DNA from 4 places in the Nonomuraea sp. NPDC050202 genome. Region 4 is predicted to be linked to each of the others. Evidence: riboswitches for the same ligand, from Rfam matches in the RefSeq annotation. Region 4 holds a riboswitch; each other region holds the start of a gene.
What was found. A riboswitch is a leader RNA that binds a small molecule or an ion and turns the genes downstream of it on or off. The one in region 4 is predicted to bind cyclic di-AMP.

Region 1: it holds a riboswitch for cyclic di-AMP, as region 4 does, so the genes downstream of both, AB0I79_RS15885 (hypothetical protein) here and AB0I79_RS01655 (C40 family peptidase) in region 4, are expected to answer to the same signal.
Region 2: it holds a riboswitch for cyclic di-AMP, as region 4 does, so the genes downstream of both, AB0I79_RS32650 (C40 family peptidase) here and AB0I79_RS01655 (C40 family peptidase) in region 4, are expected to answer to the same signal.
Region 3: it holds a riboswitch for cyclic di-AMP, as region 4 does, so the genes downstream of both, AB0I79_RS04205 (CHAP domain-containing protein) here and AB0I79_RS01655 (C40 family peptidase) in region 4, are expected to answer to the same signal.

The regions. Positions count from the first base shown of each region.
Region 1 covers NZ_JBFALF010000004.1:450,387-455,623, reverse strand. Annotated here, with positions in the region: gene AB0I79_RS15900 (roadblock/LC7 domain-containing protein) at 1-255, shown strand, start outside; gene AB0I79_RS15895 (hypothetical protein) at 281-652, shown strand; gene AB0I79_RS15890 (alpha/beta fold hydrolase) at 701-1,546, opposite strand; gene AB0I79_RS15885 (hypothetical protein) at 1,613-2,335, opposite strand; cyclic di-AMP (ydaO/yuaA leader) riboswitch at 2,521-2,656, opposite strand; gene AB0I79_RS15880 (DUF5302 domain-containing protein) at 2,820-3,020, opposite strand; gene AB0I79_RS15875 (rod shape-determining protein) at 3,353-4,327, shown strand; gene AB0I79_RS15870 (YetF domain-containing protein) at 4,324-4,902, shown strand; gene AB0I79_RS15865 (VOC family protein) at 4,899-5,237, shown strand, end outside.
Region 2 covers NZ_JBFALF010000014.1:259,986-265,222, forward strand. Annotated here, with positions in the region: gene lysX (bifunctional lysylphosphatidylglycerol synthetase/lysine--tRNA ligase LysX) at 1-1,393, shown strand, start outside; gene AB0I79_RS32640 (cytochrome P450) at 1,399-2,586, opposite strand; gene AB0I79_RS32645 (LuxR C-terminal-related transcriptional regulator) at 2,782-2,994, shown strand; gene AB0I79_RS32650 (C40 family peptidase) at 3,026-4,072, opposite strand; cyclic di-AMP (ydaO/yuaA leader) riboswitch at 4,079-4,230, opposite strand; gene AB0I79_RS32655 (amino-acid N-acetyltransferase) at 4,497-5,078, shown strand; gene AB0I79_RS32660 (RDD family protein) at 5,164-5,237, shown strand, end outside.
Region 3 covers NZ_JBFALF010000001.1:863,338-868,574, reverse strand. Annotated here, with positions in the region: gene AB0I79_RS04225 (DUF6716 putative glycosyltransferase) at 1-527, opposite strand, end outside; gene AB0I79_RS04220 (hypothetical protein) at 530-1,474, opposite strand; gene AB0I79_RS04215 (aldo/keto reductase) at 1,573-2,394, shown strand; gene AB0I79_RS04210 (Gfo/Idh/MocA family oxidoreductase) at 2,481-3,434, shown strand; cyclic di-AMP (ydaO/yuaA leader) riboswitch at 3,552-3,688, shown strand; gene AB0I79_RS04205 (CHAP domain-containing protein) at 3,701-4,411, shown strand; gene AB0I79_RS04200 (hypothetical protein) at 4,571-5,176, shown strand; gene AB0I79_RS04195 (alpha/beta hydrolase) at 5,185-5,237, opposite strand, start outside.
Region 4 covers NZ_JBFALF010000001.1:316,229-321,465, reverse strand. Annotated here, with positions in the region: gene AB0I79_RS01665 (M48 family metallopeptidase) at 1-931, opposite strand, end outside; gene AB0I79_RS01660 (hypothetical protein) at 943-1,764, opposite strand; gene AB0I79_RS01655 (C40 family peptidase) at 1,864-2,388, opposite strand; cyclic di-AMP (ydaO/yuaA leader) riboswitch at 2,462-2,625, opposite strand; gene AB0I79_RS01650 (NlpC/P60 family protein) at 3,231-4,184, opposite strand; gene AB0I79_RS01645 (NYN domain-containing protein) at 4,290-5,237, opposite strand, start outside.

The sequences.
Region 1 (5,237 bases), on a different contig from region 4:
GAGTCGGGCGAGCAGGCGGCGGCGCTGTCGGCGGCGCTGCTCGCGATGAGCAGGCGGATGCTCCTCATCACCGGCCAGGGAACGCTCGAGGAGACGCTCATCTCCGGCACCGCCGGTTTCACGGCCTTCTACGCCGCCGGCCCCACCATCGTCCTCACGGTCCTGGCCGGACCCGGCGCGAACGTCGGGCTGCTGCGGCTGGAGGGCAGGAAGACGGCTGCCGCCGTGGCCGCCGTCTCAGCTCGCAAACAGTGACTCGCGAACAGGGAGAGGAGAGGACATGGCCGGCATGGACGTGTCGCTCAAGGAGATGATGAGCATCGACGGCTCCATCGGTGCCGCGATCGTCGACCACGGCAGCGGCATGGCACTGGGGGCCCTCGGCGGCTCCAAGGACCTGGACCTGCAGATCGCCGCGGCCGGCAACACGGAGGTGGTCAAGGCCAAGCTGCGCACGATGGACTCGCTGGGCCTCAAGGACGCCATCGAGGACATCCTGATCACGCTGAGCGGCCAGTACCACATCATCCGCCCGATCACCGGGCGCGGCGGCAAGGGCCTGTTCCTGTACCTGGCGCTCGACCGCAACCGCGCCAACCTGGCGCTGGCCCGCCACCAGCTCCGGAGCATCGAGGAGAAGCTGGAGGTCTGAACGCCCGTTCCGGTGGCCCGGCCCCGCGGGGGCGGGCCACCGGCGTCGTCAGGGCGAGGTCAGCTTGGTGATCTCGGCGACGAAGCTCGGCCAGAGCTCGCGCGGCAGGTCGTGCCCCATCCCCGGGTACGTCACCAGCCGCGCCCCGGGGACGGCCGCGGCCGTGGCCCGGCCGCCCGCCACCGGGACCAGCGGGTCAGCCTCCCCGTGCAGCACGAGCGTGGGCACCTCGACCCGGGCGAGCAGCTCCGTACGGTCGCCCGACGCCATGATCGCGGCCAGCTGCCTGGCCGTGCCCGCCGGGTCGAAGCAGCGGTCGTAGGCCAGCCCGGCCGTCGCCCTGATCTTCTCCCGGTCCAGCTCGTAGCCCGGCGAGCCGATGGACGACCAGGTCCGCACCGCCTGCTCCAGCACCGCCTCGCGGCCCTCGGCCGGCCTGCCCATCAGGACGGCGGCGGCGGCCTCCGTGGGCGGGGCCACGGAGGGGCCCGGCGTGGACATGATGGAGGTCAGGGTCAGCACCCGGCCGGGGTGCCGGATGGCCAGCGTCTGGGCGATCATGCCGCCCATCGAGGCGCCCACGACGTGGGCCGCCGGCCAGCCGAGCGCGTCCATGAGGGCCGCGGTGTCGTCGGCCAGGTCGTCCAGCAGGTACGGCGGCGCGGCTCCCATCGCGGGCAGGCCGTGCTCGTGGAGGTGCGTGGACAGGCCCGCGTCGCGGTTGTCGAACCGTACGACGTGGTGTCCCTGCTCCGCCAGGAGCTCGCAGAACCCCTCGTCCCATTGGATGAGCTGGGCGCCGAGCCCCATGATGAGGAGCAGCGGGCGCCCGGTGGGTGAGCCGAAGCTCTCGTAGGCGATGTCGATGCCGTTCGCGGCTGCGCGGATGGTCACGACGACCAGAATGACATTCTGGTCGTCGTCACGTAAAGGTCATCCGCTCCGATTTGATGCGGGAGCTCAGCGCTTCATGAACGCGGCCCGCAGGCGCTCCCCGCCGAGCAGCGCGCCACCGCCCGCCACGGACAGCACGCCGGCCATCAGCGCGGTGCCGACCAGGCCGGACTCCTTCTCCGGCTCGTCCGCGGGGGCGTCAGGGAGGCTGCCGCCCGCGGCGGAGGAGTCCTCCTCGGCCTGCGGCGGGGTCGCCGGGTTGGTGTCGCGCTCGGCCCAGGCGCCGGTCGAGAACGGCACCGGGTAGTTCTTCTTGCCCACGCCGTCGCCCCACTTGGTGATGACGTAGTCGACCTCGATGTGGCCCTGGCCGCCGATGCCGTCCACGCCCAGCGTGCTGGAGTTGAACTCGCCGCCGGTCAGCTCGGCGAACGTCTTGGCGTCGAGGTCCAGCATGATGCCGCGATTGGAGGGCGCGCCCGGCCCGCGGTCACCCACGAAGAAGGGCATCTTCTTGCCCTTGTAGACCACGTAACCCTCGGTCAGCAGCGGCCAGCTCGGGCTGGCGGCCAGCCCCTTCTGCATCGGCTTGCCACTGGCCGGCAGGCCCGTGTCACCGGCGCGGCCGGAGGCGTCGTCCCAGAAGTACGAGGCAGTGGTCGAGCCCTTGAGCAAGATCTTTTCACCGGTGTCGGTGTCGGCGTGGGCGGCCGTGCCGGCGATGCTCATCGCGCAGGCGGCGGAGGCGGTCAGCACGGCGAGGGAACGCAGGCCAAAACGGGCATACATGAAGCAGCAAAACCCTTCACTGGGGGACAGGGAGGTTGCACTCAGGGGATGAGGGCGCAGCGGGGCAGAGCGCCGCGAGGTCGCTACGCGGAGCGCAAGATACGAGCCTTTGAGGAAGGGGGCCGCTCAGCAGGCGGCCGTCAAGACGCGGTCCGGGGGTACGACGCGCTGATGCATGGGGTAAGTTGTCCTCTCCATCACGCCTACCGGGTTAGCTGACGGGTTCGGGCGGTGGAGTTGCCCTACCGGCACGGAGCCGGATTCACCCCAACGGAGGTGGTTCCCCGGTTCCCGAAGTTCGGGATTCGGCGCCAACCGGCCGTCCTCCTGGGGTAAGGACTGGGTCACCGGCTGGTAATGGCGATTACAGTAGCCACGGAAACGGACATCTGCAAACGATTCTTCACGAATCGGGCGAAAGATCTACCTGTCCAGGCAAAGGAAAAGGGGGCACGGCACGCCGTACCCCCGCAGAATTCCAGCGTCAGCCGCCGCTCTTGCGCCTGAACGATCTTTTACTCGCAGCCGGACCGTGCGCCCCGTGGATCTTGGATGGGTCGCCGCCCCTGCCACCCGCGCCCGATCCGCCGTGCTGGTTGCGCTTGCGCTCCAGCGCCTCGCGGAACTTGCGCTTCAGCTCGTCCTCGGGAGTTTCGCTGACTTCCGGCTCCGGTGTATCCGCCATGAGGACCTCCATGGTGTTGGGGACAGTTCACAGCTTCGCACGGCACTGCTTATGACGCGAAACCGGGCTCACTGCGCGGTGAAAGACAGCAAGCGGAAGACCGGGCCGGGACCGCCCGAGCGGCCCTGCCCGTGGCCGGCGAACCGCGACTCGCCGCCCGGCCGCAGCCCGTGCCGGGCCGCCCCGGCGACGACCGGACCGGCCCGCCGCGGGCCGCGTCGTAACGCTCGGCCTCGCGGTCTTCGTCGATCACAGTTCCAGGGGTAACAGGTAAAGGGGATCCGTTCCGTTCGTGGTGTTGTGTTGGAACGGATCCGGAAAGTAATCCCGCGATGAGACTCCTCGGTCGTGACCTGGCGATGGATCTGGGAGCGGCGAGCACGCGGATCTACGTCAAACGCAAGGGCATCGTGCTCGACGAGCCCTCGGTCGTCATGTGCGACGACCGCACGGGCAAGATCGTCGGGTACGGCGCGGAGGCCGCCGCCGACTCCGGCGGGCACACCCACTGGCCGGTCAGCGGCGGGCTGCCTGCCGACGCCGAGCTCGCCCGGCGCATGATCCGGCACTTCCTGCGCAAGGTGCACTGGCACCCGTACGCCAGGCCGCGCCTGGTCATGGCGCTGCCCTGCGACTCCACCCCGATCGACCGCGAGGCGCTGCAGGACATCGCGTACGAGGCGGACGCCAGGACCGTGCACCTGGTCCCGCACGCGCTGGCCGTGGCGCTCGGCTCGGGCATCTCACCCGCCGACCGCACCGGGCACATGGTGATCGACATCGGCCGCGACGCCGCGCGGATCGCCGTGCTGTCCGGCGAGTCCGTGGTGGCGACCGGCTCGGTGCCGTACGGCGGGCAGGCCGTGAACAGGGCCATCGCCCGCTTCGTGGAGCGCGAGCACGGGCTGCAGCTCGACGACCGCGAGGCCGAGTCGGCCAAGCGGCACGCGCACGACGGGCACGTCGTCGTGCGGGCCCGCGACCCCGGCACCGGCCGCGAGCGGGAGCTGACGCTGCCCGTCCAGCACATCTTCGAGGCCACCGGGCAGCCGGTCGAGTCGATCGCGCGGGCGGCGATGGAGACGGTGGAGCGCTGCCCGGCCGAGCTGGCCGCCGACCTCGGAGAGCACGGCGCGGTGCTCGTCGGCGGCGGATCGCTGCTGCGCGGGCTCGGGCGGCGGCTGCGGGAGACGCTGGGCATGCCCGTGCGCAGGGCGGAGCGCCCGCTGGAGTGCGTGGCGCTGGGGCTGGGCCGGTGCGTGGACGAGCTGGGCCTGATCGGGAGGCTCCGTGGCGGCCGTACATGATCGACGACCTGTTCCACAGCGGGGTCTCACTCGCCGACAAGGCCGTCAGGACCGTCGCGGTGTACGTGACCGTGGCGGCGCTGCTGCGCATCGGCGGCAAGCGGGGCATCGCCCAGCTCAACAACTTCGACTTCGTGGTCATGCTGCTGATGAGCAACGTCGTGCAGAACGCGATCATCGGGCCTGACGACTCGCTGGCCGGCGGCCTGGCCGGGCTGGTGATCCTGATGGCGGTGAACGCGGTCGTGGTGCGGCTCGCGGCGACGGTGCCGGCGATCGGCAGGCTGGTCGAGGGCAGCCCGATCGTGCTGGCCCGCGACGGGGGTTACGTGCACGCGGCGCTGCGGCGGCTGGGCGTGCGGCAGGCCGATGTCGACGTGGCGATCCAGCTCAGAGGCGGTACGAGCGTGGCCGACACGAGCCTGGTGCGGCTGGAGCCCGGCGGCGCCGTGCTGGTCAGGCTGCGGCCCGACGAGGAGACCGCCGAGCGGGGTGACGTGGCGGAGCTGCGTACCCGGCTCGACCGCATCGAGCGCAAGCTCGACGCCCTGGCCAGAACAGGAGGCAGCGCATGACCGTCCGCGGCATCGACCACGTCGGGGTGACGGTGCCCGACCTCGACGCGGCCACCGAGTTCTTCGCCCGCGCGTTCGGCGCCGAGGTGCTCTACGACACCCTCCCCCGCGCGCAAGGCCCCAAGGGCGGCTGGGCGACCGAGCGGCGGCTCGGGGTGCCGCAGGGCACGGCCGAGGTCGCGGTGCGCATGCTGCGCCTGCCCAACGGGCCGGGGATCGAGCTGTTCGAGTTCAGCGGGCCGCGGCAGGGCGGGGCCGCGCTGCCGTGCGACCTCGGGTGGCAGCACGTCGCCCTGTACGTGGACGACCTGGACGAGGCGTTGCGCCTGGTCGCT
Region 2 (5,237 bases), on a different contig from region 4:
TTTCCCACGCACGGCGACCAACGCCGAGGTCAGGGAGAAATACCAGGGCCTGGAGCCCGACACCGCGACCGGCGACCAGGTCGCCGTGGTCGGGCGCGTCATGCTCAACCGCGTGGGCGGCAAGCTCTGCTTCGCCACGATCCGCGACGGCGGCGCCGATCTGCAGGTGATGATCTCGCTCGACAAGGTGGGCGAGGAGTCGCTGGCGAGCTGGAAGCGCGACGTCGACCTGGGCGACCACGTCGGCGTGATCGGCGAGGTGATCACCTCCCGCCGCGGCGAGCTGTCCATCCTCGCCGACAGCTGGCAGATCACCGCCAAGTGCCTGCGCCCGCTGCCGGAGAAGCACATCGGCCTCACCGACCCCGAGGCGCGGGTCCGCCAGCGTTACGTCGACCTCATCGTCAACGACGAGGCCAGGAAGATGGCCCGGCTGCGCAGCGCCACGGTGCGCGCGGTGCGCGACTTCTGGCACGAGGAGGGTTACCTCGAGGTCGAGACGCCGATGTTGCAGCCGATCCACGGCGGCGCCGCGGCCCGGCCGTTCAAGACCCACATCAACGCCTACGACATGGAGCTCTACCTTCGCATCGCGATCGAGCTCTACCTCAAGCGGCTCGTGGTGGGCGGCATCGAGAAGGTCTTCGAGATCAGCCGGACCTTCCGCAACGAGGGCGCCGACTCCACGCACAACCCCGAGTTCACGATGATCGAGGCCTACGGGACGTACCTCGATTACCACGACATGGCCGACCTGACCCAGCGGATGATCCAGCGTGCCGCCCTGGCCGCGCTGGACGGCACGGTGGTCGTGCACGACGGCGCGGAGGTCGACCTCGGCGGCGCGCAGTGGCCCCGCATCCCGCTCTACCACCTGGTCTCCGAGGCGGTGGGCGAGGAGATCACCACCTCCACCAGCCTGGAGGAGCTGCGCAAGATCGCCGACCGGCGCGAGATCCACTGGGATCCGAAGTGGGGCCCGGGCAAGCTCGTCCAGGAGCTGTTCGAGGAGCTGGTGGAGCACACGCTGATCCAGCCCACGTTCGTCATGGACTACCCGCTGGAGACCTCCCCGCTGGCCCGCGTGCACCGCGACAACCCGCTGCTGACCGAGAAGTGGGACCTGATCGGCTTCGGCACCGAGCTGGGCACCGCCTTCTCGGAGCTCAACGACCCGATCGACCAGCGCCGCCGCCTGGTGGAGCAGTCCATGCTGGCCGCCGGGGGCGACCCGGAGGCCATGCAGCTCGACGAGGACTTCCTCCAGGCGCTGGAGTACGCCATGCCGCCCACGGGAGGCATGGGCGCGGGCATCGACCGGCTGATCATGGCCTTCACCGGCAGGAACATCCGCGAGACCATCCTGTTCCCGCTCGTCAAGCCCACCCAGTAGGCCGGTCAGGAGCGCCGCAGCCGCACCGGCAGCGAGGCGAGCCCGCGCAGCACCACGTTCTCCTTGTACGGCGGCGCGGGCTCGGCCAGCTCCAGCCGGGGCGCCGCCGAGGCGAGGGCCGACAGCGCGATCTCGCCCTCCATCCGCGCCAGCGTGGCCCCGAGGCAGAAGTGGATCCCCAGCCCGAAGGCGAGGTGCCGCTCCGGCGAGCGGGTCACGTCGAAGCGGCCGGGATCGGGAAAGACCGCCGGGTCGCGATTGGCCGCGCCTATCACGGCCATCACCGGCGTGCCCTTCGGCACCGGCGTCCCGCCCAGCGACACGTCCTCCAGCGCGACCCTGACGGTGAGCTGCACCGGCGGGTCGTACCGGAGCACCTCCTCCACCACCTCCCTGGGCCGCCGCGCCGCCTGCGCCAGCAGCCCGTGCCGGAGCAGGGCCAGGACGCCGTTGGCGATGAGGTTGACGGTCGTCTCGTGGCCGGCCACGAGCAGGAGCACGCAGGTGGCCAGCAGCTCGGCCTCGGTGAGCTCCCGCACGCCTGTCAGCGCGCTCAGGAGGTCGTCACCGGGCCGCGCCCGCCTGATCGCGGCGAGCTCGCGGAAGTAGTCGCCGAACTCCCTTCTGGCCCGTCCGGTTTCCGATAAGAGGCCTTCTGTAAGCATCGGGTCAAGGCCGCGGGCAAGCTTCTCGCTCCAGCCGCGAAAGCGTTCGTGGTCCTCTGGAGGCACCCCGAGCATCTCGCTGATCACCATGACCGGCAGCGGGTAGGCGAGCCCCGACACGAGGTCGGCCTCGTCGGGCAGCGCGCGGATCAGCGACGCGGCGATCTCCTCGACGCGCGGGCGGAGCCGTTCGATCATGCGCGGGGTGAACGCCCTGCTCACCAGGGCACGCAGCCTCGTGTGGTCCGGTGGATCCAGCCAGAGGAACGATGCAACGGGCTGACCTGGGTCGGCGCCGTTCTGCCTGCCGGAGCCGCGGCCGAAGCGCGGGTCGCGGAGCAGGGTCGTGCACAGCTCGTGCGTGGTGGCGACGAGCAGACCCCCGCGCGTGCGGAAGAGGGCGCCACGCGCGCTCAGCTCCCGATAGCGGGAGTAAGGATCATGCAGAAATCCCCGATCGAACGGATCAAAACCCAGGACGTCAGCCGGGCTCAGAGCCGCCGGGTCCGGAGTACCGGAAGGCTCCATGAGATCGCTCATCCTGGACTGATCGGTGCCGACATATCGCGAGTAGGTCACATATTTCGGATCATGTCAATAGTGCTAGTCAAGCGCGGCGATTGTAATGCTTGACGACCTTTCCAGGATGCGTTTACCGTCTGCGAGGAGCGACTTCGGCCCGGTGAAGAGGCCCAAGTCAGCTGTTGGGGGGGAGGGCTCCCGATGGATGTGCTCACTGAAGGTGTTGAGCTGAGCCATGCGGATCTTGCTTTGCTCGCGGAGCTGGCCAAGGGGGTCACGGTCGACCGGGTGGGCAGACGGCTGGACATCAGCGGGCGCACAGTGCGCAGGAGACTACGTGGCATCTGCGACCGCATCGGTGTCGCCACGGCGATCGAGGCCGTGGCATGGGCGGCCCGCCGCCAGCTGATCTAGCGGCGAGCGGCCAGGGGAAGGGGGTCCGGGGTCAGTCGGCGATGCGTACCGCGCCGGCGAACGGCCTGTTGGCGATCGAGGCGATCCGTACGACGTCACCGGTCTGCGGCGCGTGCACCATCATGCCGCCGCCCAGGTAGATGCCCACGTGGTGCAGGTCGCTGTAGAAGAACACCAGGTCGCCGGGGCGCATCTCCTCGCGTGAGATGTGCCTGCCGGCGGTCCACTGGCTGCCGGTGTAGTGCGGCAGGGAGATGCCGACCTTCTGGTAGGCGGCCATGACCAGTCCCGAGCAGTCGTAGGAGCTGGGGCCCTCGGCGCCCCAGACGTACGGCTTGAGCTGCTGCGTGAGCGCCCACCGCGCGGCCTGGGCGGCCTTGCCGCTGCCGACGATCGGCAGGTTGACGCGCTGCGCCCGCGTGCCGGGACGGCCGGCCTCGCCCAGCGCCCGCCTGAACAGGTTGCTCTCGACCTTGGTGACCAGCTTGGTGATCTTGTCGCGCTTGGTGTCGAGCTCGGAGACGATCTCCTGGACCTCGTCGATGCGTGCCTGGGCGCCGGCCCTGGCGCGCTCGGCGGCCTCCCTGGCCTGGGTGACCTGGTTGACCTCCGCGCCCTGCTGCTGCTCCAGCACGTCCATGGTGGCGGCGCGGTCGAGGAAGGAGTCGGGGTCGCCGGCGGTGGCGAACGCCAGCATCCGGTTCAGCCCGCCGGTCATGTACGCGTTCTGGGCCAGCAGCGCGACCTCCGTACGCTTGGCCTCGAGCTCGGCCTCACTGGTCGCCAGCGTCTTCCGCGCGGCGTCGGCGGCCTTCTTGGCGGTCTTGAGCTTCTCGCGCTGGCCGTTGTACTCCTCGGTCAGCGTCTCGATCTCGTTGTGCATCTTCTCGACCTGCTTGGCCAGGTCCTGGAGTGAAGGCTTGGGGTCCGCGGACGCCGAGCCGACGGGAATGGCGATCAAGAGCGCCGCGACTGTGAGACTCACCACACCGCCGAGGCGGCGTGATCGCCGGAGCCGTTCCTGAGGGCGCGCGTGCTTGCCCGCCGTCTTCTCCCCGCCGTTGCGCGTGCGCTTCACCAACCAAGCTCCCTTCCTCGACGCCTACCGGGTTAGCTGACGGGTTCGGGCCGGAGCAGCCCTACCGAACGACTCGGATTCACCCCTGGCGGCGGGCGATGGGGGTCGCCGCCGGTGGGTCCCCGGCTCCCCTCGCGGGGATTGGGCGTGTTCCTCGCGCGCGACACGCGGGGAACATCGTCGCTGGACACTAATGCACTCCGAGTTCGTGCTCAACCGGAACTGCCGAGTTCATAGAGGTTTCACAACCGAAGGGTCACAAGGTGATCTCGTGCCTGACTGTGCTGATCGGACTTTATGTCCCCTTCGTTGCCGCTTCAGCCGGATGTGGGGAGCGTGCTCATATGGCCACCACATGTAACAGGATGGGCCCAGAGATGGGAGTTAAGTCTGAGCCGTAATGACATCTGTACTCTGGAGGGCCATGGAGCAGGTGGCCGAACTGGCAACGTCCGAGACCGGGCCCGAGACCGCGGTGGTGGTCCGGCGTGCCCGCACGCCCGACGTCCGGACGGTCAGGCGGCTGGTCGACACCTACGCGGGCGCAGGTCCCCGGCTCCTGGAGAAGGCCACGGTCACCCTGTACGAGGACGTACAGGAGTTCTGGGTGGCCGAGCGGGGCGGGCAGGTCGTCGGCTGCGGTGCGCTCCACGTGCTGTGGGAGGATCTCGCGGAGGTCCGCACCGTGGCGGTGGATCCGGAGTGCCGCGGCATGGGCGTCGGCCATCGGATCGTCTCGGCGCTGATACAGCACGCGAAGGATCTGGGTCTGCGACGTGTATTCTGTCTGACTTTTGAGGTGGACTTCTTCGCGAGGCACGGCTTTCGCCCGATTCAGGGCACGCCGGTCTCTCCCGAGGTCTACGCCGAGCTGCTGGCCTCGTACGACGAGGGTGTGGCGGAGTTCCTCGACCTGGAACACGTCAAACCGAACACCCTGGGCAACACCCGCATGCTGCTCCATCTGACATCGGGTGACGCAGACCTTGACCAGATGGAAAGGTGATTGTTGATACCTATGTCGATACGTTGGGCAGCACAGGCATGTGTCCTGACACGTGCCACATGCGCACTCGAAGCGAGGTGACACGGTGAGCACCGGACAGCCGCCGTATCCGCGGGACGAATCCGGCGAGAATTCCGCGCCCGGCACCCCTTACGGGCA
Region 3 (5,237 bases), 550 kb from region 4:
GCCTGCGTGGCGAACACCACCCGGTTGCCGCCCCGCGCGGTCAGCTCGGGCCGCAGGAACGGCAGCCGGGCCAGGCCCACCGCCCCTCCCCCGCCGAGCCTGGAGGCGATCTCGGAGAACTCGGCCACCTCCCGCTCGCTGTGCACCACGAACAGGTCGCAGCCGCTGCGGAACAACCATGCCTTCTCCGTCGCCGGCACCGAGATGCCGGGCAGGCCGCTGACGAACACCGGCCGCGGCCGCAGGTCGTTCAGCACCTCGGCCACCAGCACGTCCACCACGGGGCCCGTGCAGGCCACGACGATCGCGTCGGGCCGGGTCCGCTCGGCCAGCCGCCGCACGGACCGCGCGGACAGCACGGGCGGCGGGGCGCCCGCCCGGCCGTTGACCGCCGCGGCGATCTGCTCCGGCGAGGGGGCGATCGGCGTGCGCACCACGACCAGCTCCGTCACGCAGCCCGCAGGCAGGTCACCGAGCAGGCAGGCCGCCCATTTCAGATACGAGTCGGAGTCGGCGACCGCCAACACTTTCAACTGGACACTCCGGTCAAATGCGATCGCAGGGCGGGGGCCGCCCTGCTGGTCCACCAGTCATCGGGAACGTCCACGGGCTCGACGGCGACGCCGCGCGGGCTCAGCAGCACCCGCAGCGAGGTGATCGCGGTCGAGGGAAGGCTGAGCACGCGCTGGCCCGGGTCCAGGCCGCGCAGCGTCAGCTCGGCGGGCGCGCCGGCGTCGTGGACGGTGATGCCGGGGCGCTCCCGGATCAGGGCGACGTCCACGGGGTCCTCGCGGCGGTGCGGGTAGTAGGCCAGCGGCTCGCGCGCGGCCAGGTCGGTCAGCCAGCGCAGGTAGTGGTCGCGGTGCACGAGGCCGTTGCGTACCAGGGAGGTGCCGAGCACGACCGTGCGCTCGGCGGGGCCCTCGGCGCTGGGCGGCTGGGCCCGCAGCCAGGCGAAGTCGTGGCGGACGAGGTCGACGCCCGCCCGGCGGACGGCCGCCTCCAGCTTGTCGTCCACGCTCAGGGCGGTGAAGACGGACACCTTGCTCAGGCGCAGCCGCAGCGCCGCCGCCAGGCCGAGCGCGGCGCGCAGCCTGGTGCGGTTGGCGCGGGCGCGCAGCAGCGGCCGGTACGGGCCCGCCGCGAGCAGTTCGAGCAGCCGCAGCGTGGCCAGCCCGTCGTCGACGATGACGATGCGGCCCGGCATGGAGGTGAGCCAGCGCAGCTGCACCTTGCCGGAGAAGGCGTCCCCGACGGCCTGCACGCGCCTGGGCATGCGCTCGCGCGGCTCGGCCAGCACCAGCCCGTCGGGCAGCCCCAGGGAGCGCAGCTCGCGGCGCGTGGCCTTCAGCGGCCGCAGCCCTGCCCGGGGCACGACAGCCGTCTCGGGGCCGAGAAGCCCGGCGTGGTGGGCCTCGACGGCGCACAGCATCTGGAGCGGGGACTCCACCCAGGCCGACGCCTGTTCGACCACTCGTTGCCCTCCCAGCGGGGTGATGGCGCGTTAACGACCGCTTCAAGCTAGCCCCACCGCCTTAAGCCCCCAGAAACGCGGCGTGAACAATGGAGGGTATGAATTCGCTCATGCTCAACACCGACGGCGTGCAGATCCCGCAACTCGGGTACGGCGTCTGGCAGGTCCCGGCCGAGGAGGCCGAGCAGGCGGTCGCCACCGCACTCCAGGCCGGCTACCGGCACGTCGACACCGCCGCCGCCTACGGCAACGAGGAGGGCGTGGGGCGGGCCGTGCGCGGGAGCGGGCTGCCGCGCGAGAAGGTGTTCGTGACCACGAAGCTGTGGAACGGCGACCACGGCCGCGCCGAGGCCGCCTTCGACGAGAGCCTGGCCAGGCTGGGCCTGGACCACATAGACCTCTTCCTGATCCACTGGCCGGTGCCGCAGCAGGACAGGTACGTGCAGGCGTGGAAGGCGATGGAGAAGATCTACCGTGACGGCCGGGTCAGGGCCATCGGGGTCTCCAACTTCACGGTGGACACGCTCACCCGGCTCATGGACGAGACCGGCATCACGCCCTCCATCAACCAGATCGAGCTCCACCCGTACCTGCAGCAGCGCCAGATGCGGGCCTTCCACGAGGCCAACGGCATCCTGACCGAGGCCTGGAGCCCGCTGGGGCAGGGCAAGGGGCTGCTGTCGGACCCGGCGCTGGCGGTGCTGTCGGAGAAGTACGGCAGGACCCCCGCGCAGATCGTGCTGCGCTGGCATCTGCAGCTCGGGAACGTGGTGATCCCGAAGTCCGTCACGCCCGCGCGGATCAAGGAGAACATCGGCGTGTTCGATTTCATCCTCGACACCGAGGACATGTCGGCCATCGGCGCCCTGAACAAGGGGCAGCGGCTCGGGCCGGACCCCGACACGTTCAACATGACGTAAGTGACTGGCGTGACATTTGTGGCATCACGCCATTAATGACATATCCCCCCATAACCCTTCCTTTACCTCCCCTATAACATCTCCGCGTGCGAGATTTCACTTGGGGAATTGCGGCGACCGGCGGCATCGCGCGTACGGTCGGGGCCGCCATCGCGGCCGAGCCCGGCATGCGGGTGGCCGCCGTCGGATCGCGGAGCCTGGCCAGGGCGCAGGCCCTGGCCGCCACGCTGGAGGCCGAGTCGGCGTACGGCTCCTACGAGCAGCTGTGCGCCGACCCGGGGGTGGACGCGATCTACGTGGCGACCCCGCACGCGCAGCACCTGCAGGTCGCCGAGCTGGCCATCGCCGCAGGTAAAGCCGTGCTCTGCGAGAAGCCGCTGGCGGCCACCGTGGACGACGCGGAGAAGATGGTGCGCCTGGCGCGCGAGGCGGGCGTCTTCCTCATGGAAGCCATGTGGATGCGGTTCAACCCGCTGGTCCAGCGCATCGCGGGCGATCCCCGCTTCGGCGAGCTGCGCTCGGTGCAGGCATCGTTCGGCTTCGCGGCGCCCTACGACCCGGCCCACCGGCTGTGGGCGCCGGAGCTGGGCGGCGGGGCCCTGCTCGACCTGGGGATCTACCCGTTCGGGCTGGCCCAGCTCCTCCTGGGCATGCCCGCTGACCTGCGCATCACGGGCTCCCTGGCCCCGAGCGGGGTGGATGCGGAGGCGGCCGGCGTATTGCTCTACCCCGGCGGCAGACACGCTCTCGTGGCGACCTCATTGCTCGGGAATTACCCGAACACGGCCTGTGTTGTAGGTACTCGGATGCGGGCGGACCTCCAGGCGCCGTTCTGGGCTCCGCAGCGGATCGTTCTCACCGGGCCCTCCATGGAGCCGGAAGAGCATGTGCTCGATCCGGCGGACAACGGATACGCCGGAGAGCTTCGCGAAGTCCGCGCCGCCACGGCCGAAGGCAGGACCGAATCCTCGATCATGCCTCTTGACGAATCCCTTGCCATGCTGGGGCTTCTGGCCGACGCTCGCAGGCAGTTTGCCTAGCTGGGCTTTTATGGATTTGTAATCCTCTTGCCTCATGTATTACCTTATGGGGCATCTTGAGGCATACGCCCGGTTTGTCCGGCTATGTCAGACCATCGCACGACACATCGCAGGATCGTCCTGCGACCGCTGAATCCGCCTCAGGGCGGAACCGGGGACCCATGTCTTTGGGGCGAATCGGCACTCCGGTGCCGTAGGGCAGCTTCCACGCCCGAGCCCGTCAGCTAACCCGGTAAGCGGCATGGAAGCAAGGAGCACCTCCCTCGATGGCCAAGCACCGTATTACCGCTGTCTCGAAGAGCAACATCGCCCGCGCCGCCCTCGGCGCCACCGTCATCGCCTCGGCCCTCGGCGTCAACGCCATGACGGCCAACGCCGACACCGCCACGGGGGTCGCCGCGGCCACCGCCGCCAGGCACCCGGACACCGCCATCGCCGCCCACAAGGCCGGCGCGGCGGACGACCGTGCCGAGACCAAGATCAACGTCACTGCCGCCCAGGTCCTGGCCATGGCCAAGGCCCAGGTCGGCACCTCGGAGAACGCCGCCGGCGGCGGCACCAAGTTCCAGCAGTGGTACGCCAGCTCCCAGCGCGCCGCCGAGACCGTCGCCCGCGACGGCGGCAACCGCGCCGCGTACCTGAACGCCGCCTGGTGCTCGATGTTCGTCTCCTGGGTCGGCGAGCAGACCGGCGCCCGCCCGCAGGTCGGCTGGGACGCCTACACCGTCGCCCACGCCAAGTGGTTCGCCGCCAACAACCGCTGGGGCACCGTCGCCAAGCCCGGCGCCGTCGTGTTCTTCGCGTGGGACGGTGGCAAGAGCCTGAGCGACATCCAGCACGTCGGGTTCGTCGTGAAGGACAACCAGAACGGCACCATCTCGACGATCGAGGGCAACACCGGCAACGGCCGGGTCGAGGAGCGCATCCGTCCGAAGTCGCAGGTCGTCGGCTACGGCTACCCGCAGTACGCCTCCTGACGGAACGTTCCAGGCCGAGAGATCGCTCTTTGCCTTCCATGTGACGCGACGAGCGCGCGTCCCCACCGAGGGGACGCGCGCTCGTCGCGTTCCGGGGTTCTGTCGGACCGGCTCGCTACCTTGCCTCTTCATCCGCTTCCCTCACCCCCGGGAGCCCGCATGGGAGCCAAGACCGGCGTCATCGCCTACGCCACCAGCTTCCCCGGCGCCGAGCTCATCTGCTGCGCGCACTTCATGATCGACAATCCGTCGCGGTTCCCCGCCCACCTCGTCGAGGCGGGCAAGGGCCGCCGGCTCGTGCTGCACGCCATGCACAGCGTCGTCGACTGGGTCGCCTTCGCCGTCTGGGAGGACGGCCGCCTCGTCCGCTCGCTCAGCCTCTCCCCGGGCAACGGCGTCATCGAGGACATCGGCGAGCCGTACCCGTTCGAGCTGCCCTACTGGAACGGCGAACATCCGGTCCCGCCCACGCCCGGCCGGCCGGACGAGGGCCCGTACCCGCTGCCGTTCCACCCGCTGGAGCTGGGCGAGGACGCGCTGCGCGAGCTGCTCGGCTTCACCGTCGAAGGCTCGGTCGAGCCCGGCGACGTGGACGCGGAGGCCGTGGAACTGCTCGGCTTCACCGTCATCGACCCGGACGGGCCGACGCCGGAGGAGCGGCGCGCGGAGTTCGAGGCCGTCGTGGCACGGATGGGCGAGCCCAGGATGTTCACCTACCGGCCCGACGGTTCCGTCAGGGAGGTCAGCCTGGACGACCTGGGCTGACGGGCCGTTCAGCCACGCGAATCGGACGGCCGGCCCCACGTCCGGTCGAGGAAGGCGGCGA
Region 4 (5,237 bases):
CGAGCAGGTTCGTGCGCAGGGGGCCCTGACGCATGGAGCTGAAGTCGTTGAACAGCGGCTCGAACACCACCGGGTACACGAACGACGTCACCACCGTCAGCGCGAACGCGCCCACCGCCGCGGGGATCCACCAGCGCCTGACCTTGCGCGCCAGCGCGACCAGGGCCAGCAGCATGACGCAGAGCAGGAACACCTCCACGCCCAGGTTCTTCAGCCGGTCGCCCGCCCAGCCGGCCCAGTCCTGGGTGGACAAGCCGTAGTCGCGCAGGATCGTCTCGACCCACATGCCGAGCGGCCACCTGATCACTTCGACGAGCGCGGTGATCGCCAGGGCGCCGAGGACGACCCGCAACCACCACGGGCCCCGCAGCCTGCCCAGCACCCTGGCGCTGAACGGGGTGGCGACCAGGATGCCGGCGATGATGATCGTGAGGGCCAGCGAGAGGTAGCTCGGCAGGGTGGTGGCCGCGTCGAACGCCCGCGCCCTGGCGATCTGGGCGGCGCCGAAGTCGCGGGCCGGGTCGGGCGGGCCGCCGGTGAGCACCTGCCAGGGGGTGCTGAAGGCGGCCACGGCCAGGATCACCAGCCCCAGCAGCACGAGCGCGATGGCCGCCGGGCGCCTCCCACCGCCGTCCTCGCCGCCTCTTCCTGTCACGGGCACCTCCTCACGATGCCCCGGCGCGGCCCTCTCCGCATCGCCCGGCACGTGCCGCATCGCCTCGCCCCGCATCGCCTCGCCTGTCGCGGAGGCCACCGTCTCGCCCGTCGTGAGCCGCTCCGCGTCGCGCGGCACCGCCGCCTCCCCGAGGCCGGCGCGCTCGCTGCGCCCCGTGTCCTCGTCCGGATGGCCGGCGGCGCCGACGGCGGCCATCGCGCCATCCGTCACCTCGTCTTCCCGTGCCGCGTCGTCGGTGTCTCTTCGATCGTCCATCTGCCTCCCCTTCACACGAGCTGATCCCGCACGTATGCGCGCCACCGTGCCGTCAGCGTGGCGACGGAGAGCCCCAGCGAGGCGAGCGCCCGATCGGCGCCTGCCGCCTGGGCTTCACGGTAGAGCCCCACCAGGGTCCCCTCACCGAACCGGTCAGCGAGGAAGCGACACGCCAGCCAGGCCTCCTGGTACGCCCGGGCGAGCCGGTTCGGGTCACGCCCGTCGGCCGCGAAAGCCTCAGGCCCGGGCAAAGCGCTCGGCAGCCGCCCGGCCCGCACCTCCGCCGCCAGCTCGGCGGCGGCGGTCGCCACCGGCAGCCCGGCGTCGCGGTAGCCGACGTAGTCGGCGAAACCCTCGTACAGCCAGACGGGCAGGCCGTCGGTGCCGGCCACGACGTGGGTCAGCTCGTGGGTGAGGACCACGTCCCTGCCGGTGGGGTTGAGGGTGGCGAACGCCTCGGGCACGACGATCACGCGCCGGCCGTCGGCCACGGCGGCCAGCCCGTCGAGCCGTCCCGCACCGGCCAGGCGGGCGGCGTCGCGGCCGGACTCCGGCAGCACGACCAGGGGGCGTACCGGCCTGCCGAGCACGGCCGAGACCCGCGCGCCCGCGCTGTCGGCCCTGCGCGCCAGCTCGTCGAGCCGCTCGGGCGGGACCGTGCCGGGACCTGCGACGGTGGACCGGACGCCGCGGCTGACGGCCGTACGCCGCCCCGGCCACAGGCCGCGCAGCTCGGGGGGAAGGATGGGGGAATCGGGCAGCGGGGTGGCCGCGGCGGGGACGAGGAGCAGCAGGCCCGTCACCACGGCTCGCCGGCTCACCTGCTCGAACACGATGCCCGATCGTAGTGCGCCCTGCCTGCTGAGAGCCCCGGACGTGCGAGAGCCCCGTCCGGATCCAGGAAATCCTCCAAGAATCCGGACGGGGCTTCTTCACATGCCGGGACGAACAGCGCCCACGAAGGACGATCGGCGCCATCCGCTCAGCTTGTCGATGCGTACCCGTTCGCCTGTCCGTGGCGAGTGGATCATCTTGCCCTTGCCGACGTACATGCCCACATGGCCGAGCCCGCTGAAGAACATCAGGTCGCCAGGCTTGAGATTGCGCCAGGAGACCTTCTTCTTGGTACGGGCGAACTGGCTGCTCGCCACGCGCGGGAGCTTGACGCCGGCCTTCTTCCAGGCGAACTGGACGAGACCGGAGCAGTCAAACGAACCAGGCCCTGTGCCTCCGTACCGGTACGGGTCACCGATCTGGTTCTTGGCCACGGCGATGGCCTTGCGGGCTTTCACTTTCTGCCGAGCGAGCTTGGCTGCCCTTCGCTGGGCGACCGTGGCCTTCTTGGACGACTTGGCGGTGGTTTCCGCCTTCACCGTCGTCGGAGCGGCCGCATCGCTCGTCGTCGTCGCCTGAGCCGTTGGGGCATGGAGGACGAGACCTCCGGCCGTCACGGTCATCGTGAGTGCTACGCCACTCAGGGCAAGGCAGGACAGGCGGGGGTTCTGCAGGGGACTAGACAGGATTTCTCCTTGTGTCTTCCACGAACGCCTACCGGGTTAGCTGACGGATTCGGGCGTGGAAGTCGCCCTACGGCGCGATGGCGCGCCGACTCACCCCTGATCCCTTGGGAACTCGGGATCGCTTGGGTCCCCGGCTCCGTGCTCCTGGCTGCACGGATTCGGCAGGCCGCGTGCCCCGATCCAGATTCGATGTGGGGATGCTCGGGGAGCGACCGGCGGATTCTTTTGTCTGTCTCGCATCGGGGCAGACCCGGTGCGGGGTTCGCGGCGACATGGCTTGTTCACCGCGACGACGCCAGAAGCTACGTCGAAAGGTCAAGAATCGGCAAAGGGTGAGTCAGCTTGTAAAGATCAGGCAGAGGGTGGTGTCAAGTTTGAAACCCCTGCTGGAACACCAGGTTCTGTTACCGAAATGTGACTCTGCTCACACTTGGAAACCGGCGGGCTTGTCAGGTCCCAATTGTCACTTAAGCCACATTTGACACCCTTTAAACGTGAGCAAGGCCACTGGGAGCGCTCCCGCTCGCTCTGTCCCGCAACGCCCCGCCATGCCCGAGCAAGCACCGAAATCTACGGACCCCGCAGTATTCGTCACCCCTGAGCAGAGTGGACCTCAGGCCGCCACGAAGGCGACGATCTACTATTCTCGATCGTAGTTACTGACCTGGCAGGGCGCCGGATGCGCCCACAGAGGCCCGCGCACTTCGGCACGCCTGAATACGGCCACCGGAGACCGAAACGGGTGCGGCCACGCCCGGCCCTCAGGAGACCAGAACTGGTTACGGGCGGACCGCTCCGACGAGGGAACGACCGTAGCCCGAGAGCTTGACGACCTTGACGACATCGCCTGTCTGCGGCGCGTGGACGATCTGGCCGTTGCCCGCGTAGATGCTGACGTGCCCGAGCCCTTCACTGAAGATCAGGTCCCCGGGCTGCAGCGCGTCGAGCGACACCTTCCGGCTCGCCCCCCACGACCACTGCTGCCACGTCGTACGGGGCAGCGACACGCCCGCCGCCGCCCAGGCCGCCTGGGTGAGCCCGGAGCAGTCGTAGCCGCGCGGCCCCGTACCTCCGTAGATGTACGGCTTGCCCACCTGCGCGTACGCGAACCGCAGCGCCGCCGCCGCGCTGCCCGAAGCCGGACCCGTGTACTTGATGCCCGTGCTGTTGGGATTGCCGGGGTTGTACGCCCCCAGCCTGTCCAGCAGCTTCTTCTGCTGGGCGATCAGCTTGCGGATCTCGGCGCGCTCCTTCTCGACGGCGTCGCGCTCCTCCTCGGCCTCGTCCAGCGCCACCTCGGCCTTGTCGCGCTCGGCCTTCAGCCCCTTGTTCTCGCGGTCGAAGGCGGCCAGCTTCTCGGCCCGTTCGCGCGAGAGCTGCCCGGCCACGGCCCAGCCCGAGAGCATGGCCTGAGGGTTGTTGGAGCCGAACATGCCGGGCCAGGAGGTGACGTCCTCGCCGAGCTTGTAGCTCTCGACGGCCATCCCGATCACCTGCGCGCGCAGGTCCGCGACCGTCTGCAGCTTGCGCTTGTAGCTGTCGTTCAGCTTCGTGTAGGTGCTCTTGGCCGTCTTGTAGCGCTCGTTCGCCTGGTTGAACTGCTCGACGACCTTGTCGGCCTTGTCGTTGAGCTTCTCCAGCTTGGCCTTGGCCTGCGCCAAGGTGGGGCGAGGATCAGCGAGGGCAGCCCCCAGCGGGGTCAGCACCAGTCCGAACGCGAGACCCGCGGCCACCGGTACCCGGCCAAACCTCACTGTATCGCCTCCCAGGGATTACACCTGGGGCGAAATAGTACAGAAGTGGCAGACGAGGTATGGCCAAACCTACCAATTCGTAATTTATGCGCGGCCCAGCCTGCGCAGCAGCAAGCCAGACGGAACGGGTCTGGCGCCCATCCGCCTGACGGACTCGGCCACCTCCCGGTCGGACGACACCACGGCGATGGCCCTGCCGGACGGCTCGGCGCGGACGAGCTGCCTGATGAGGTCGTCGGCGATCTCCCCCGGCGCGCTGAACAGCACCCGCACCCCGCGGGGCGCCACCACCTGCACGGGCGCGTTGAGCTCCGCGCCGTCGAACACCACCGTCACCTCGACCCTGGTCTGCGCCACCAGCCCGCCCAGCGAGGTCATCAGCCGGGTGCGCTGGTCGGCGAGGGTGAGGGTGCCGTAGCCGGTCTTGGTGACGTTGTAGCCGTCGATGATCAGATGCACCTGCGGCAGCGCGAGGAGCTGGTCGAGGAGCTGCGGGTCGTCGTCGGCCAGGGCCCGCGCGGGCACGCCGCGCACGCCGGGGCGCTCCCCGGTGACGGCCGCGACGGAGTCGGCGGGCCGGCTGATCGTGGTGGGCAGGGCCAGCTCGCGGCGGAGCCCGGCCGAGGCGTCCTGCAGGGCGTCGAGCAGCACCCGGATGCGGGCGTCCTCGATGCTCCTGCCCTCGCGGGCGGCCCGGCGCGAGGCCTCGAGCTGTTTCTCCACGTCGGCCACCCGCTCGCGCAGCCGCCGCAGCTCGGACTCGCCGGCGCTGCCCGCGGCCGTGGCGGCCGATCTGGCCTCCTCCGCCGCCCGCTCCATCTCCTCGGCCCGCCGCGCGGCGGCCTTGGCCCGCTCGCGCGCGTCGTGCAGCTTGCGGCGCAGGTCGGAGTTCTCCGCGCGGGCCGCCTTGATCTGCTCGCGCAGCCGGTCGGCCTCCTCCTTGGCGGCGCTCTTCTGCGCGGCGAGCTGCTCGCGCAGCCGGGTGACCGTCTCCTCGCGCTCCAGGTCCTCGGCGGCCACCGCCGACTGCTC